One region of the Cohnella abietis genome, then DNA from elsewhere that is predicted to be linked to it. Evidence: a T-box and tRNA genes for the amino acid it is inferred to sense, from the RefSeq annotation. Region 1 holds a T-box; the other holds one or more tRNA genes.
What was found. The T-box of region 1 lies ahead of leuS (leucine--tRNA ligase). A T-box ahead of a tRNA ligase gene usually reads a tRNA of that ligase, here a tRNA-Leu.
Positions count from the first base shown of each region.

Region 1 (3,470 bases):
TCCGGCTCCGAATAATAGGACAGTCATAATGGAAATAGCTTGCGCATCAACGACGATCCAGCCTTCATGTGCCATCCAACCGAGAATAGGATTGATGACTCCATATGCAAATCCAACAGCGACGAGTGGAAGAAATGCTAATATGGGTGAACGATAGATGAGCAATAAGAGAATTAGCACAAGTAAAACGGTTCCCACCAGTAAAGATACATCGGCGTTCTTGAATAAACCCGTAGCGTCGATTTGAATGCCAACAGGCCCAGTTACCCGGACGCTTAGCTGATCGGAAGAATCTTTAGAAACGGCGAAAGGATCCTTTCCGAACAGCTCACCAATTCTTTTTTTAATTTGGGTTATACCTTCTTTTAATTGATCAACGTCATCCTGCTTTCCGAAAAAAACAGGTGTAACAAGCGTGCTTCCATCTTTGGATAGCTCAGCTTTAATGGCTGCTAGCGGCAATTGATGCAAGGGTGGAATTGACGTCTGATAGGGAGCAGGAGACTCAGAAAGCTGCCCAGTAAGCTCCTGAACTTTAGTAAGATCGGAGTCGGTCAATCCTCCTGCTCTATGCCACACGAGCAAGGCTGGGATATCAGAGCCGCTAGGAAACTCACGCTCAGAAATAACATCAGCTTGAACAGATGGTTTGGAGCTTTTTAGATTAGGAGCATTATTAATTTCTTCCTTTTTGACGGACGGAAGTAGAGCGCTTAGCAATCCAGCAGCAAGTATCCACACGATTAAAGTGACCCACTTGCTTCTTTTCCCAGCAACCCATTTGGTTAAGCCTCGATTTTCATGCATAGTAGAATGTGCCCTCCTACAATAATATTTCGATGAAAGCATGAAGCGTTTAAGATATAATCGGATAATAATAATGTTGAATTTAATTATATATACCGGAAGGTTAATTATGCAATATGATTTTGTATAAACGAACAAGGTGGGGATTCATATGACGACACCGCATTCTAAACGATCTCCAGGCAGACCTAAGAACGGTGCGGATCAGCCCTCGATGCGCGATAAAGTGTTGAATACAGCCTCGTCCTTATTCATGGAGCTAGGATATGAGCCTGTATCCATTAATATGATCGCTGAACGAGCAGGAGTAACTAAGGCTTCCGTATATTATTATTTTACGAATAAAGCGGTCCTCTTCACCGCATCTGTGACGGAGATGATGAAGCGAATTTCTTTGGTTACTCTTAGAATAATTAATTCTCACGACGATATCCGGACAAGGCTGGAGCATATTGCTATCGCCAAAATGTCAAAAACACACGTGGAATTCGAGAGCCTAATGCGTGAAGCTATGCCATCTCTCACAGAGGAGCAACGGGATGATATCCGCAAGGCGGAGCATTCGATTCATGAAGTGTTAGCTGCATCCTTCCGTCAGGGAATGGATGAGGGGCTTATCGTAGAGGGTAATCCGATGCTGTTATCTCACGCATTTAGTGCGCTTATGATGATTGGGAATAGGGAGCATATCGGAGAGACAGCCTATTCTGGTCATGAGCTATCCATTGCAATTGTTGATTTATTCTGGAAAGGAATATCTACGCGATAGACTGAGTTGTCAAATGCGGTTAGCTGTCATTTGTGCTCTGCTTGACATCATTTGCGTATTTTGGCTATAATCATGGCATACTTTGGCTGTGATAAGGAGCAGTAGTTGTTACACGTTATCCAGAGAGCCGGCGGTAGGTGCAAGCCGGTTAGCGTAGACAATGAACTTACCTTGGAGCCTCCGAGCTGATCGGATTTGCCTGTATTGCGGCGATTCGAATAGGTTAGGCGTTCACCTCTCGTTACGAGGCACAAGTGGGCGGACATCCAAGCAGGATAGCCGTCAACTAGGGTGGTACCACGGGAAATAATCCTCTCGTCCCTAGCGACAACGCTAGGGGCGGGAGTTTTTTGTTTGTATACCAGCTCAGCTGAGAATAAGTTGATATGAACCTAAGGGAGTTAATTCACATGTCGCAAGAAAACGTGCAAGGCTATCAGCCGCTTAAGATCGAACCAAAGTGGCAGAAATTCTGGGATGAGAACGAAACATTCCGTACGAAGGAAGAAGCAGGGAAGCCTAAGTTTTATGCTTTAGATATGTTTCCTTATCCGTCAGGGGCGGGCTTACATGTAGGTCACCCAGAAGGCTATACAGCAACGGATATCGTAAGCCGCTACAAGCGTATGAAGGGATATAACGTCTTACACCCGATGGGCTGGGATGCATTCGGATTGCCTGCTGAGCAGTATGCGCTGCAAACAGGTCGTCATCCTCGGGAAATTACGGTAGAAAACATCGATAATTTCCGTCGTCAGATTAAATCTCTTGGTTTTTCTTACGATTGGGATCGGGAAATAAGCACGACGGATCCGGATTATTATAAATGGACACAGTGGATTTTTATCCAGCTGTACAAGAAGGGCCTAGCATATGTTGCTGAAGTGCCAGTTAACTGGTGTCCTGCCCTTGGCACGGTGCTTGCTAATGAGGAAGTTATTGACGGCTTAAGCGAGCGAGGGAACCATCCTGTTATTCGCAGACCGATGCGTCAGTGGATGCTTAAGATTACGGAATACGCAGAAAGATTGCTTGAGGACTTGGAAGAGCTGGACTGGTCGGAAAGCATTAAGGATATGCAGCGCAACTGGATCGGCAAGTCTACTGGGGCTGAGGTTGAGTTCGCTATTGACGGGCATGAAGCGGCATTAACGGTGTTCACAACCCGTCCGGATACTTTATTCGGTGCTACTTATTGCGTTCTTGCGCCGGAGCATGAATTGGTGGGCGTTATTGCTTCCGCTGATCAGAAGTCCGCTGTTGAGGCCTATGTAGATCAGGCTTCTCGCAAAAGCGATCTAGAGCGCACCGATTTGGCAAAGGACAAGAGCGGAGTTTTCACTGGTGCTTATGCTATTAATCCGGTGAATGGTGCAAAGGTTCCGATCTGGATTGCAGACTATGTGCTTGGTGGATATGGTACCGGTGCAATTATGGCTGTGCCAGCACACGATGAGCGGGATTGGGAGTTCGCCAAGAAGTTTGACTTGCCAATAATTGAAGTTGTTGAAGGCGGCAATGTTACTGAAGCAGCTTACACAGGTGATGGCAAGCTGGTCAATTCCGACTTCTTGAACGGGCTTGGAACAGTAGAAGCGATAGCTACGATGATCGCACGCTTGGAGAAAGATGGTAAAGGAAAAGGTAAGGTCACCTACCGCTTACGTGACTGGTTGTTTAGCCGCCAACGTTATTGGGGTGAGCCTATCCCAGTATTGCACTATGAGGATGGCACGATGGATACAATTCCGGAGGAGGATCTTCCGCTGTTGCTGCCTGACGTAGAAGCCATTCAACCTTCAGGTACGGGAGAGTCTCCGTTAGCTAATGTTACGGATTGGGTTAATGTAATAGATCCTCGTAACGGTCGTCCTGCGCGTCGGGAAACGAATAC
Region 1 is NZ_AP019400.1:4,642,341-4,645,810, reverse strand. Features, by position in the region: gene KCTCHS21_RS20490 (MMPL family transporter) at 1-807, opposite strand, end outside; gene KCTCHS21_RS20485 (TetR/AcrR family transcriptional regulator) at 959-1,576, shown strand; T-box leader at 1,656-1,902, shown strand; gene leuS (leucine--tRNA ligase) at 1,987-3,470, shown strand, end outside.

Region 2 (3,470 bases), 520 kb from region 1:
GCGCTCTAAGGTTCCCTCAGCGCGGTTGGAAATCGCGCGCAGAGTGCAAAGGCATAAGGGAGCTTGACTGCGAGACCTACAAGTCGAGCAGGGACGAAAGTCGGACTTAGTGATCCGGTGGTACCGAATGGAAGGGCCATCGCTCAACGGATAAAAGCTACCCTGGGGATAACAGGCTTATCTCCCCCAAGAGTCCACATCGACGGGGAGGTTTGGCACCTCGATGTCGGCTCATCGCATCCTGGGGCTGAAGTAGGTCCCAAGGGTTGGGCTGTTCGCCCATTAAAGCGGTACGCGAGCTGGGTTCAGAACGTCGTGAGACAGTTCGGTCCCTATCTGTCGCGGGCGTAGGAAATTTGAGAGGGGCTGTCCTTAGTACGAGAGGACCGGGATGGACGCACCGCTGGTGTACCAGTTGTTCCGCCAGGAGCATCGCTGGGTAGCCAAGTGCGGAAGGGATAAGCGCTGAAAGCATCTAAGCGCGAAGCCTGCCTCAAGATGAGATTTCCCAATTCGTAAGACCCCTGGAAGAACACCAGGTTGATAGGCTCGGGGTGGAAGCGCGGTAACGTGTGTAGCTGACGAGTACTAATCGGTCGAGGGCTTATCCTAACGAATAGACACCTGTAACATGCAAGATCACCAACTCTTCTTCCTGCTTTGTTTCGCATCCAGTTTTCAAGGCGCAAGCTTTGTGAATGTATTTGTGACGACTGTGTCGACACAACTGGTCTGGTAATAATGGCGGAGGGGTTCCACGCGTTCCCATCTCGAACACGACCGTTAAGCCCTCCAGCGCCAATGGTACTTGGACCGCAGGGTCCTGGGAGAGTAGGACGTTGCCAGGCCGGAATTACATTTTAGCTTTAAGTTATGCTTATATTCCCTGATAGCTCAGTTGGTAGAGCACTCGACTGTTAATCGAGTTGTCACAGGTTCGAGTCCTGTTCGGGGAGCCATTTGGAGAGGTGTCCGAGTTTGGTCGAAGGAGCACGATTGGAAATCGTGTAGGCGTCTAAAGCGTCTCGAGGGTTCGAATCCCTCTCTCTCCGCCACAGAAGTCCTTTATAAGCATGGCCCCTTGGTCAAGCGGTTAAGACACCTCCCTTTCACGGAGGTAACAGGGGTTCGAATCCCCTAGGGGTCACCATTAATCTTAAAGAATTATCAAGATTGAGTTGCAATACATAGGCGATATAGGGTATGATAAGAAATGTCGCTTCAATAAGCAATCAGTCACTAACGACGCGGGGTGGAGCAGCCCGGTAGCTCGTCGGGCTCATAACCCGAAGGCCGCAGGTTCAAATCCTGCCCCCGCAACCAAATGAATTACTTACTAGCATGGAGCTGTGGTGTAGTGGCCCAACATGCCTGCCTGTCACGCAGGAGACCGCGGGTTCGAATCCCGTCAGCTCCGCCATTTATTTTTTACAACGTAGTAAGGCTCGATAGCTCAGCTGGTAGAGCAGAGGACTGAAAATCCTCGTGTCGGCGGTTCGATTCCGTCTCGAGCCACCATTTAATTAAATAACGCGCCGACTTAGCTCAACTGGTAGAGCAACTGACTTGTAATCAGTAGGTTGGGGGTTCAAGTCCTCTAGTCGGCACCATTTCTTATCTCCTAACGTGGAGGATTAGCGAAGTGGCCAAACGCGGGAGACTGTAAATCTCTTCCTTCGGGTTCGGTGGTTCAAATCCATCATCCTCCACCAGTTTTATCTCTACATAGGGGCATAGTTTAAGGGTAGAACAGCGGTCTCCAAAACCGTTAGTGTGGGTTCAATTCCTGCTGCCCCTGCCAAAGAGTTTTAATATCCCGATCATGGCGGTCGTGGCGAAGTGGTTAACGCATCGGTTTGTGGATCCGACATTCGGGGGTTCAATTCCCCTCGTCCGCCCCATTTTTACTAAGATTAAATTAAAGCTTGTTGGGGATTAGCCAAGCGGTAAGGCAACGGACTTTGACTCCGTCATCCAAGGTTCGAATCCTTGATCCCCAGCCATTCATATGCGGAAATAGCTCAGTGGTAGAGCATCTCGTTGCCAACGAGAAGGTCGCGGGTTCGAGCCCCGTTTTCCGCTCCATAATCTTTAAGCCTTTGGCGCCATAGCCAAGTGGTAAGGCAGAGCTCTGCAAAAGCTCTACCCCCAGTTCGAGTCTGGGTGGCGCCTCCAAAATCCTTACAGTATGCGCCCTTAGCTCAGCTGGATAGAGCGTTTGACTACGAATCAAAAGGCCGGGAGTTCGAATCTCTCAGGGCGCGCCAAGTAAGGGAACTAAATATGCCGGTGTGGCGGAATGGCAGACGCGACGGACTCAAAATCCGTTTCTCGCAAGGGAGTGGGGGTTCAAGTCCCTTCACCGGCACCACTACTTAAACAAGTAGCTTTTAAGACGCAATTGCGTATCTTAAAAGCTTTTTTTGTGTTCTTATTCATATTACTGCTACTTTCAAATCTTTCAGGGTTCGCCAAGTAAGGGGAATTGATTGAGCGGCATACGCTGTGGAGGACTTATAGCCTGTCTGGACGAAACAGGGGCACACGGCTTAAACTGAGGTATTGTGTGAAGTTTAGAAGAGAAAGTCGTTAAGGAGGCTCCATTGTGAATTATAATGCACCGGAATGGGCGGAGTCCCGATTTCCAAACTATACGGCTGTCAGTATTCAGGCGTTATATTGCGGCAGCGAGCTGCCCATTTACAATATTTGCAGTGAGCTTCCGTTGCTGATTGCCGTTTCCAGTGGCAGCGGAAGCCTGCACACGCAAGAGCAAACTTATGAGCTGGCAGAAGGGAGCGCGATGTTTCTGCCTGCCAACACCTATGTAACGCTGCTGACGGCACGCGGCAAGCCGCTGCATGCCTACCAGTTATCTATCAGCACGTTGCCACCTGTCGTCCCGGCTGCTGCGGTCGCATCGACAAAGCCTAGCGCGTTGCTGGCAGCCGCCGGGATTCTTTACATGCCTGCGGCAGCTACGATTGTCACTTATATGGAGGAGCTCTACTTCCATCGCCTTCCCGTACGGGAGCTGCGCCATGCCCAGAACCAATTGTTGCTGCACCAGTTAGTGCTAATGCTGCTGGAACTGCATGAAGCGAGCAGTGCTGCCAGTGAGCAGCGGGGGATGGAGCAGAGCGTTACCTTTATCGAGCAGCATTATGCAAGTAAAATAACACGCGAGCAGCTTTCCAGCATTGCGGGGGTAAGTGAAGCCCACTATTCTGTTCTTTTTAGGCGTCTTGCCGGGTGCTCGCCAAGTGAATATATTTCGCGTCTGCGTATTCATCGGGCAATTGAATTGCTTAAAGGTACTGGTGGGATGCTTCGCGACATTGCACAGAAGGTCGGATACAAGGATGAATTTTACTTAAGTCGCCGGTTTAAGCAGCAGACTGGCCGCTCGCCCTCAAGCTATATGACAGAGGCGCCACAGCGTATTGCAGCACTTCTAACCCCTTATGGGG
Region 2 is NZ_AP019400.1:5,158,556-5,162,025, reverse strand. Features, by position in the region: rRNA gene KCTCHS21_RS22840 (23S ribosomal RNA) at 1-612, shown strand, start outside; rRNA gene rrf (5S ribosomal RNA) at 732-848, shown strand; tRNA gene KCTCHS21_RS22830 (tRNA-Asn) at 884-959, shown strand; tRNA gene KCTCHS21_RS22825 (tRNA-Ser) at 963-1,055, shown strand; tRNA gene KCTCHS21_RS22820 (tRNA-Glu) at 1,076-1,150, shown strand; tRNA gene KCTCHS21_RS22815 (tRNA-Met) at 1,247-1,323, shown strand; tRNA gene KCTCHS21_RS22810 (tRNA-Asp) at 1,344-1,420, shown strand; tRNA gene KCTCHS21_RS22805 (tRNA-Phe) at 1,443-1,518, shown strand; tRNA gene KCTCHS21_RS22800 (tRNA-Thr) at 1,535-1,610, shown strand; tRNA gene KCTCHS21_RS22795 (tRNA-Tyr) at 1,629-1,712, shown strand; tRNA gene KCTCHS21_RS22790 (tRNA-Trp) at 1,728-1,801, shown strand; tRNA gene KCTCHS21_RS22785 (tRNA-His) at 1,826-1,901, shown strand; tRNA gene KCTCHS21_RS22780 (tRNA-Gln) at 1,930-2,003, shown strand; tRNA gene KCTCHS21_RS22775 (tRNA-Gly) at 2,011-2,085, shown strand; tRNA gene KCTCHS21_RS22770 (tRNA-Cys) at 2,102-2,175, shown strand; tRNA gene KCTCHS21_RS22765 (tRNA-Arg) at 2,191-2,267, shown strand; tRNA gene KCTCHS21_RS22760 (tRNA-Leu) at 2,286-2,371, shown strand; gene KCTCHS21_RS22755 (helix-turn-helix domain-containing protein) at 2,606-3,470, shown strand, end outside.
Region 2: it has a tRNA-Leu gene. The T-box ahead of leuS (leucine--tRNA ligase) is inferred to sense a tRNA for this amino acid. The anticodon was not compared.